Regions from separate parts of the Paenibacillus sp. FSL H8-0457 genome, predicted to be linked through region 1. Evidence: riboswitches for the same ligand, from Rfam matches in the RefSeq annotation. Region 1 holds a riboswitch; the other holds the start of a gene.
The links. Region 1 has a riboswitch for thiamine pyrophosphate ahead of MHI43_RS21840 (YkoF family thiamine/hydroxymethylpyrimidine-binding protein). Riboswitches for the same ligand answer to the same signal wherever they lie in the genome.
Positions count from the first base shown of each region.

Region 2: another riboswitch for thiamine pyrophosphate. It lies ahead of tenA (thiaminase II); the one in region 1 lies ahead of MHI43_RS21840 (YkoF family thiamine/hydroxymethylpyrimidine-binding protein).

Region 1 is NZ_CP150293.1:4,917,473-4,922,417, forward strand. It holds gene MHI43_RS21830 (ABC transporter permease) at 1-746, opposite strand, end outside; gene MHI43_RS21835 (nitroreductase family protein) at 1,269-1,871, shown strand; TPP riboswitch at 2,054-2,156, shown strand; gene MHI43_RS21840 (YkoF family thiamine/hydroxymethylpyrimidine-binding protein) at 2,242-2,844, shown strand; gene MHI43_RS21845 (hypothetical protein) at 2,885-2,980, opposite strand; gene MHI43_RS21850 (nucleotidyltransferase domain-containing protein) at 3,097-3,795, opposite strand; gene MHI43_RS21855 (class I SAM-dependent methyltransferase) at 3,938-4,660, shown strand; gene MHI43_RS21860 (methyl-accepting chemotaxis protein) at 4,844-4,945, shown strand, end outside.
Region 2 is NZ_CP150293.1:1,318,437-1,323,381, forward strand. It holds gene MHI43_RS05660 (VOC family protein) at 722-1,222, opposite strand; TPP riboswitch at 1,486-1,589, shown strand; gene tenA (thiaminase II) at 1,731-2,417, shown strand; gene thiM (hydroxyethylthiazole kinase) at 2,475-3,317, shown strand; gene thiD (bifunctional hydroxymethylpyrimidine kinase/phosphomethylpyrimidine kinase) at 3,314-4,321, shown strand; gene thiE (thiamine phosphate synthase) at 4,318-4,945, shown strand, end outside.

The DNA.
Region 1 (4,945 bases):
GGTATGATCAGACCAAGGAACGGAATCACGCCGACGGTCAGCACAACGGAAGCCGTAACCAGCGCAACGATGACCAATCCCAGGTTCACGACTCGCCGATAATGAAGTCCCAGGTTGGTTGCGAATTCCTCTCCCATTCCGGCTACCGTAAACTTGTTGGCAAACAGGTAAGCCAGAATCACAAGCGGGATACTGAGATACAGCATTTCATATTGGCCCTTCATGATCATGGAGAAATCGCCCTGCAGCCAAGCCGACATATTCTGTATAAGATCATATTTGTAGGCAAAGAAGGTCGCGACCGAGCTGACGATATTACCGAACATAAGCCCTACCAGCGGGATGAAGATCGCGTCCTTGAACTTGATCCGATCCAGTATCTTCATGAAGATAAAGGTTCCTGCCAGCGCGAATACGAATGCCACGAGCATTTTGATAAGCGGGCCGCTTGTCGTAAAGACGAGCATGGCGACCAAGATCCCCAATCTGGCGGAGTCCATGGTGCCCGCCGTCGTCGGCGATACGAACTTGTTGCGGCTGAGCTGCTGCATGATCAATCCACAGATACTCATGCTGACACCCGCCAAGATGAGGCTGACAAGCCGTGGAATCCGGCTTACAAGCATAATATGCTGTTGTTGTTCTGTCATCGAGAACAGTTCCAGTGGCGAGATATCTTTAACTCCAATAAATAACGAGATTATGGAGAGTACCACAACGGCTGCGAATAAGTATCTAATCTTCATGGCTCTTCCTTCTATGCGTATGTCTGTCGAAACTCCGGCAGTCAGCAATTCCCCAACCATTCTCATTGAGATTGATTATCAATTGCGTTCTGATATGGATTATATCATTCTCATTCTCAGTCGACAAGTATAATTGAGAATGAAAATCATTTAATTGGTTCATCCAAGTATCATTTGTTCATGATTTGTTCATAATATGGAGTTTCGCAGAGATAAACTTTATATCCCCGAGGCTGAGCCGCTTGGATTCGCGGTTCCCGAAATACATACGTATGTAGAAGCTGATTTAATTCTCAGTAACCGGGTATAAAAAATATAAATTAACTTTCCTTCGAAGCGTTGACAATCCCTCTAAGTTATATTAATATGCTAACATAATTATTATTTCTAACTAAACGTAAGTTAATGTGGAATGATAATTCAACGACAGCAATTCAACTCAACATGCATATTTGCTTGAATTAAAGGACATCTTTGTTATCAGGCTTATGCAAACATGATTACATCAGGAGGTTTTTTTCAATGTCTAAAGATTTTTCAGCAGCACTTAAGCATCGCCGTTCCCATTATGCCATCAGCAAAGACCCGGTCATTTCCGACGAACGCATCCAGGAGATTGTTAACGAAGCCGTTAAATATACTCCGTCTTCTTTCAACTCCCAAAGCGCACGCGTCGTTGTACTGCTTGGCGAACAGCATGACAAACTGTGGAACCTGACCGAAGGCATCCTGAAAGAGGTTGTCGGAGACGAAGAGGCTTTCAAATCCACAGCTGAAAAAATGGGCGCATTCCGCGCTGGATACGGCACTGTTCTCTTCTTCGAGGACAATAACGTAGTTGCCGACCTGCAGCAAAAGTTCGCGCTGTATGCCGACAATTTCCCGGTTTGGTCGAACCAATCCAGCGGCATGCTGCAATTCGTGGTATGGACGTCCCTCGAGGCAGAAGGCCTGGGCGCATCCCTCCAGCATTACAACCCGTTGATCGACGAGAAAGTGAAGTCCGAATGGAACATTCCGGAAAACTGGAAGCTGATCGCTCAAATGCCTTTCGGCAAACCGGTTGCAGATCCGGGCGAAAAAGAATTTGCGCCGCTTGAAGATCGCGTGAAGGTATACAAGTAAGCCATAGCTGGCCTAAGCCGCCTACCCAAGCCCTGAGGATTGGAATAGGCGGCTTTTTTATGGTGCCCTGCCATTGAAAACCTGCCGGCAAAGCGATACAATAACACAGGAAGCAGGCCTTTCGCCTTCTGATCTTCAGAAGTTCTTGGAGCCGGCTTGATACCAACTGCATATTTGATGTTTGGCTGTACTAGGGGTGCCATGTGCTGAGAGACGGCGGACCGCCGTTAACCCTTATCACCCGATCTAGATCATACTAGCGTGGGGAAGTGTAGCATTTATGTTTATTTCTTTGCGTAGGCATAACTGCACTTCTTCATGGGGTGCGGTTTTTTTGCGTGGACTTATACGATGGGGAGGAAAAAAATTTATGAATGAGCTTGTATGCGGAACCAGCCGGATCGTGGGTTGCCGGTTCTCGGTATTTCCCATGACGGATCGGTTCGTGGAAGTGATCACGGAAGCGCTTCGTTCCGTGGATTCGGAAAAGGTCTGGATCCAAACGGATGATGTAAGCACTTGTATTCGCGGACGTGCGGAGCATGTGTTTGATGTGACGAGAGCAGTATTCGCTCATGCCGCGGCTAGCGGCGTGCACACTGTGTTTAACGGTACTTATTCTATCGGCTGCCCAGGCGATACGGATGCCGATGCGTATATGAATGAGGATTCGACCCGCTTAAACCACGATATCGGGGAACACGCCGATATCGAAACGGCCTGCCAATTCGCGCTTTACCCGATGGGTAGCGCCAATTACATGGATGTCATTTACGCAGAAGTGGATCGTGCGAAGGCAGCGGGCACATTCGGTGGAAGCGTTCATTACGCCAGCCGATTGGACGGGGCGTTGTCCCGGGTGTTCGGATCACTCGAAGACGCGTTCCAACATGCGATTCAATCCGACAGCAGCCATCTGGTCATGACCGCGGTGGTTTCGGCCCACAGCCCATCCCCCAAAGCCAAAGCTTAAGGTCCTTTCCAACAGATAAAGGCAATAATATTGACGGTGTTTAAACCCAAGCACTCAAGATGATTACGAGCAGGATAAAGAGAACCAATATAGTTCCTACTGAATTGCCCCATGCGCCGCCGTATGCTCCGCTCATGAAGATCCCTCCTGGATTTAAAAGAATGACGTGAGTTAATCACGTTATTATCTTATTGCTTATGGCGGGCGAGCGTCACGGCTAATGTCCCCCCTCTTTTTTTATGCAGGGCTTATTTATTCCTCATAACCGACCAGCAGCCTGCCTCCGTACGGGCTGAGCGCTTCCTCCGTCAATGTAATAAGGTCCGCAGGATCGTCCTCCCGATAAATCGCCAGAAGCGCTGCCTCCAGTCGATCCCCCAAGGCTGGGCTATAGCGGTTGAACAAACGGAACAGCATCTTTCCTTCACCTGTCCACTCCCGGTTTGCCCTCAGCACGAATTCGCATAGAGTCGACGCTATTTTGTGTACAGTAAACCATTTTTCGCCTTCCCTGCGGGGACTTGTCAAGTCCAGCAAAAACTCGGTCAGGATGTAGCGGTATTCGGCAATATCGCTCGACGACAAGGGCATGGGGCCGTAATTCAAATCATTCCGGGCATCCGCCCGCACCTCTTCTCCCTCAGGCAACGAACGCAGCACCGTACCTTCGGCGACCATCCGCTGCAAAGACGGATTCGCCGCCAGCACTCCCTCGTCGAAATATTCGCGATAGGAGGATAAGGACAATATGAATATTTCCGCGATCCAGCCATGCGCCTCGATCGTCTTCCTGCTGAAGTCATATCCGTCCCGTTCAATGATGATGATGTCCAGATCGGATTGTTCATTATATTCACCACTGCTCGCGCTGCCGCCAAGTACGGCAAGCAAGCAGTGGGGATAATTTCGTTGCATGACGCGTATCGCTGCCTCCATCGGTTCCAGTCTCATGGCCGTTTCCTCCAGTAATTCTCTCATCCGCCACAAAAAAGGGCTCAAAATATTAAATTCAACAAAAACCCCAAACGTACCTGAATCATATGGTAAATAAACGATTACCCGCATTGACGATAAGGAAGAAGGGATAGATGAGATGAATTACATTCACATGCTCTCCAGATTAGGCATGGGCAGTGCCCACCCGGGAGGATTCGAGGCGACCCTCAGAATGCTGAAGAATTATCCCATTCAACCGGGCAGCCGCATTTTGGAGGTAGGGTGCGGAACCGGCAGAACCGCCTGCCATCTTTCGGAGATGGGTTATCAAGTGACCGCCATTGACCTGAACGAAAATATGATCAAAAAAGCCCGCGCAAGAGCCGAAGCCATGGGTATGGACGTGGAGTTCCTGCAGGCGGATGTATGCGCATTGCCTTTCGAGGACAACCGGTTTGATCTGATCATGGCCGAGTCCGTCACCGTATTTACGGATACCTCGAAATCGCTGCCCGAATATTACCGCGTTCTGGATCGCGGAGGCGTCCTGCTGGACAGGGAACTGCTGCTGGATAAGCCGATGCCGGAGCCGAAGCTTAAGGAGCTGCTCGAATTCTTCGGCATTCCTAATCTGATGATGAGGGAAGAATGGGCGGGGGCCCTTTTGTCTTGTGGTTTTAAGCAGGCTGAATTTTTGGAGTACAACCACTTCAACGAGCAATTAAAGGAAGAGCAAACCCGTCATCTGGATGCGTTTGAGCAGCGCGATAAAGGACTCCTGTTCGATGCTGCGCTCTGGGAAACGCTGTTCAAGCATGACCGCATGATTCTGGATAATACGGATTATCTCGCTTCCGCCTTATTCCGTGCGGTGAAATAATCCGGCTTCATCTCTATGCATCAAGAGGGGATCTGCATATGGCTGTGCTTCCCCTCACTCCCATCACACTCAGTTCTTTCGACCTAATTCAACACTTTTTGTCAATTCGTTATATCTAGTTTAGCCCGTCGATGCTATAATCATGGTAAATATATCCTATGTTGTTGAGGAGGACTCATTCTTATGGCATGGTTCAACAGACTCCCTATGTCTCAAAAAATCACCGCAGCCTGTTATCTCATTGCCGCTTTGTTTGCGGTACCCATGCTGCTTGCGTTTATTCTG
Region 2 (4,945 bases), 3.5 Mb from region 1:
ATCTAACGGACACAGGATCCCCTATTACCTCAATAAGGAGCCTATTTGCGATCAGATTCTATGATTAACGTATCTGGTGTCCGTTAGCCATCAAAAATTACGCCTATTCAGCTAAATAACGTATCCTCAGTCCGCTTGTCCTTGAGCGGTCGCCCCAAGACCAGTAGTCGCACAAGACCAGTAGTGTAGTGCACAAGACCAGTAATAGCACCAAGACCAGTAGTAGCATCAATACCGTAGTCGCACAAGACCAGTAATAGCACCGACCAGCCAGTCACCAAGGTACTCGTTAACGGACACCAGATCCCTTATTTCCCTAATTAACCCTCGATTCTTGGATCTAACGGACGGACACAGGATACCGATCCCCTATTACCTCAATAAGGAGCCTATTTGCCATCATACTCTACAAATTACGTATCTGGTGTCCGTTAGCCATCAAAAATTACGCCTATTCAGCTAAATAACGTATCCTCAGTCCGTTTGTCCTCGAGCGGTCGCCCCAAGACCAGTAGTCGCACAAGACCAGTAGTAGCACCAAGACCAGTAATAGCACCTACTATATACTACTTTGTGTCCCCCAGGTTTCTACCTCTAATCCATAGCTGCTTTAAGTTATGCTGTTCTAAGTTGTTTTGGTCGGCAGCCATCCATGCATACCCTTGGGACACCGAATCCACCCATGTCCTCCCTGTGATAACGCTCGCTTCACGGTAACTTTTTACGACATCTTCACCACGATCTCCGCCCCTGCAACATAGGTCATCGCTTGGATGTATTCCGGGTCTTGGGCACGCTGTTCCATTTCCACCGGAGTGAGGTCCTCCATTCGTGTCTGTACCCACCATAAGTTGCCGAACGGGTCCCGTACCCGTCCCACCCGATCGCCGAAGAACAAGGTCGTTGGCTCCGTCACCGAGACCGCTCCTGCGGCCAGCGCTTGCCGATACACGTCATCGCAATCCTCAACATACAAACGGAGGTATGCCGGGCTATCCGGCCATTCCGGCTTTGCATCAAACATCATGACGACGGCATCTCCGATTCGGACCTCGGCATGGCCGATGACACCATCGCCAACATAGACGCGGGCAAGCTCTTCGGCTCGGAATGCTTGTTTGAGGAAATCGATCAGCGCTGCGGAGTTTCTTGAGATGATCCACGGCGTCACGGAGGTGTAGCCATCCGGAATGGGTTTAACCGCTTTCGGTTGGTTCGTCATAAATACGCTCGCTCCTTTAAACTTCATTTATTTGAATTGCGCTTATGCACTCATTATGCGGGGGCATATATGACAGCCGAGCGTCAGTGTTTCCGGTATGAGTTTGGGGTAGCCTGCGTTTTTATCTTGCGAAAAGACAGCCGCCACCGTACATCGTCACAATCACGCGGTCGGAGGAAGGTTCGAGCTTGAGGTTCCGTCCACAAACTGTTAACGTTTGACACCACCCCCAAACCTATGTACAGTATTAGACAAAAGAATAGGAAGTCCACTAGGGGAGCCGTTGGCGGCTGAGACAAGAGCGTATCTTGGACCCTTTGAACCTGATCTAGTTCGTACTAGCGTAGGAAAGTGGAGCCTTCGAATATGAGGTCTCGGTGCGTTTTTTTGGCGCACCCGGGCTTGTTGACGAAGCCGCTCCAGTTTTCGGGGCGGCTTTTTAGCGTTGTCTGAAAAGTCGTGTCTTACGGACTTCCTGCTCTTCAATATGTTGGAGGTGGGGACAAACATGAGTTTCACGCAAGCGCTCCGTCAGCAGGCGGGAGGCATTTTTCAAGCAATCTTCGATCATCCCTTCGTAAAAGGCATTGCCGAGGGGAATCTGGAGCGGGAGCAGCTGATTCACTATGTGAAGCAGGATTTTGAGTATTTGAATGCCTACATGCGGATTTACGGAATAGCCATATCCAAATCGACCAGCCGGGAAGAGATCGCGGCCTTTAACGAACAGATTTCATTCATCCTGCACAGCGAGGTGCACCCGCATCAGAATTTTTGCGCAGCCGCCGGGGTGACCTATGAAGAGCTGCAGGGATATCCGCTGGCTCCGTCCGCGCATCATTACATCCGTCATATGCTGACGGTGGCGCATGAGGGTAGTTTGGGCGAGATTATGGCCGTGCTGCTGCCGTGCCCATGGACGTACCTGGAGATTGGCCGCAAGCTGTTGAATGAGGTGAAGCCGGATGCCTCCCATCCGTTTTACGACTGGATTTCTTTTTACGGAAACCGGGGGGAAGACGCAACAGCCAAGTTCTGCGACCGTGTCGATGCATGGGCGGAGGGTACGACGGCAGCCGAGCGGGAACGGATGAGGGAGCATTTTATGCTGAGCAGCCAGCTGGAGTATCTGTTCTGGGACATGGCTTATAAGCAGGAGGAGTGGCCGGTGCAGCTGGAGGCTGCCGTGCTGTAAAGAGCGATGTTCACAAGCACATGGAATTCCATTATAGCGAAGAGAGGCTGATATAAAATGCGTTCATGGGAAAAAGAGGTTTCGGCGCTTTTAACGAAGGTACAGCAGACGAGCCCCCTCGTTCACAATATGACGAACGTGGTGGTTACGAATTTTACGGCTAACGGCTTGTACGCGCTGGGCGCGTCGCCGGTGATGGCTTACGCGCCGGAGGAAGTGGCGGATATGGCCGCCATCGCGGGCGCGCTCGTATTGAACATCGGCACGCTGAACCGCGAGCTGGTGGATGCGATGATGATCGCGGGACAATCGGCGAATGCCCATGGCGTGCCGGTGCTGCTGGACCCGGTCGGCGCGGGAGCGACCCGTTTGCGGACGGAGTCGGCGCTGCGGATCCTAAGCGAGGTGAAGGTTTCGCTCGTGCGCGGAAATGCGGCTGAAGTCGCTTACCTTATCGGGGAGGTCCGCGAGATCAAGGGCGTAGACGCAGGCAATAGCGCAGGCGGCAATCATGCCGAGCTGGCCGTGCGGGCTGCGCGCGAGTTAGGCACGATCGTGGCCATTACCGGTGAAGAGGACGTGATTACCGATGGAACGGAAGTGCGCATCATTACCGGAGGGGATGCGCTGCTTACGAAGGTGACTGGCGCAGGCTGCCTGCTGACCTCGGTGCTGGGAGCCTTTGCCGCGGTGGAAGCGAACCTGCTGCTTGCAGGTACGGCGGGTCTGGCCTTCTATGGGGCCGCGGCGGCGAAAGCTGCGGAGCGAACGGCAGATCTGGGACCGGGAAGCTTCCAGATAACCTTCCTGGACGAGCTGGCGAAGCTTCATCCAGGATCGCTGGAAGGGTATGCCGCTGTGTTGGAAGCGGGAGCGGCGGCGGCTGGAGGCACGCGATGAGCGAGGCTAGCATACCCCGTGCCCTGACGATTGCCGGGTCTGACAGCGGTGGCGGCGCCGGCATTCAGGCCGATCTGAAAACCTTCCAGGAACTCGGCGTGTACGGCATGTCGGCGATTACCGCGATCACGGTGCAGAATACCTTGGGGGTTCACGGCGTATATCCGCTGCCGCCCGAAGCAACTGCGGAGCAGATTGAAGCGGTTGGCTCAGACCTCGGGGTAGATGCATTGAAGACGGGCATGCTGTTCAATGCCGAGATCATTCGGCTGGTTGCTGACCGGATTCGGGCATTCGGCTGGGGGAAGGTCGTTGTCGATCCCGTGATGATCGCCAAGGGCGGAGCGGAGCTGCTGCAAAGCGAAGCGGTGCAGGCTTTAAGAGAAGATTTGCTGCCGCTGGCGTTGATTGTCACCCCCAATATACCGGAGGCCGAAGCATTGGCGGGGATGCGAATCCGCACGATGAACGATCGCAAAGAAGCGGCGAGACGTATTCATGGTCTGGGGCCCAGGATCGTAGTGATCAAAGGCGGTCATGACGAGGGAATGCTAGGCAGCGGTGAAGATGCGGATCACAAAAGAGACAGGGGAACAGCTATAGCGGCGGGTATGCAGCAGGAAGAGATGCCTCAGTTCGAAAGGACGCACGGTCAAACGAGAACTGCCATGCCTGCTGGGGAGTATAGGGGGGGGCGTCCGCTCTTTTCCAACGATGACGGTAATCCGGAAAGTCCTCCGGTCATCGACATCGTTTATGATGGTACGGCCTTCACAGAATTATATGGCAAACGAATTGATACCGTTCATACACATGGGACCGGCTGTACTTTCTCTGCGGCCATTACGGCAGGTCTGGCCCAAGGCTTGAGTGCATTCGATGCGATTCAGAGCGGGCGCTTATTCATTCAAGCGGCCATTGAGGACGGCTTAAACCTGGGGCAGGGACAGGGCCCGACCAATCATTGGGCATACAATCGCCGCCGTCAGGCGGTGCTGCGATGACGGGCAGAGTGGCACCCGAGATCATGAGACGGCATCTGCGGATGTACCTCGTGCTTGGCAGCGTGAACTGCAGCGTCGAGCCAAGCTTGGTCGTGCAGGAAGCACTGGCTGGAGGCGCAACCATGTTCCAGTTTCGTGAGAAGGGGCAAGGAGCACTCGCCGGGGAGGCGATGATTCGGCTGGCTCGCCGGATTCAGGATCAGTGCCGCCAAGCGGGCGTGCCCTTCATCGTCAATGACGATGTGGAGCTGGCACTGAAGCTGAACGCCGACGGCGTGCACGTCGGCCAGGACGACGAATCCGCGGCTTCCGTCCGCGAGCGGATCGGCAACCGGATTCTCGGCGTTTCCGCCCACACGGTGGAGGAAGCGAGGCGCGCGATTCTCCACGGCGCCGACTATCTTGGCATCGGGCCGATCTATCCGACCCACTCGAAGGATGATGCCAAAACTGCGCAAGGCCCAGCAATTTTCCATGAGCTTCGCGAAGCTGGAATCCACCTGCCGATCGTTGGGATTGGCGGGATTACCGTGGAGCGCGTGGAGGAAGTGATTGGAGCGGGTGCGGATGGCGTCGCGGTGATATCCGCCGTGACGGAAGCGGAGTCGGCGCGGGAAGTTGTGG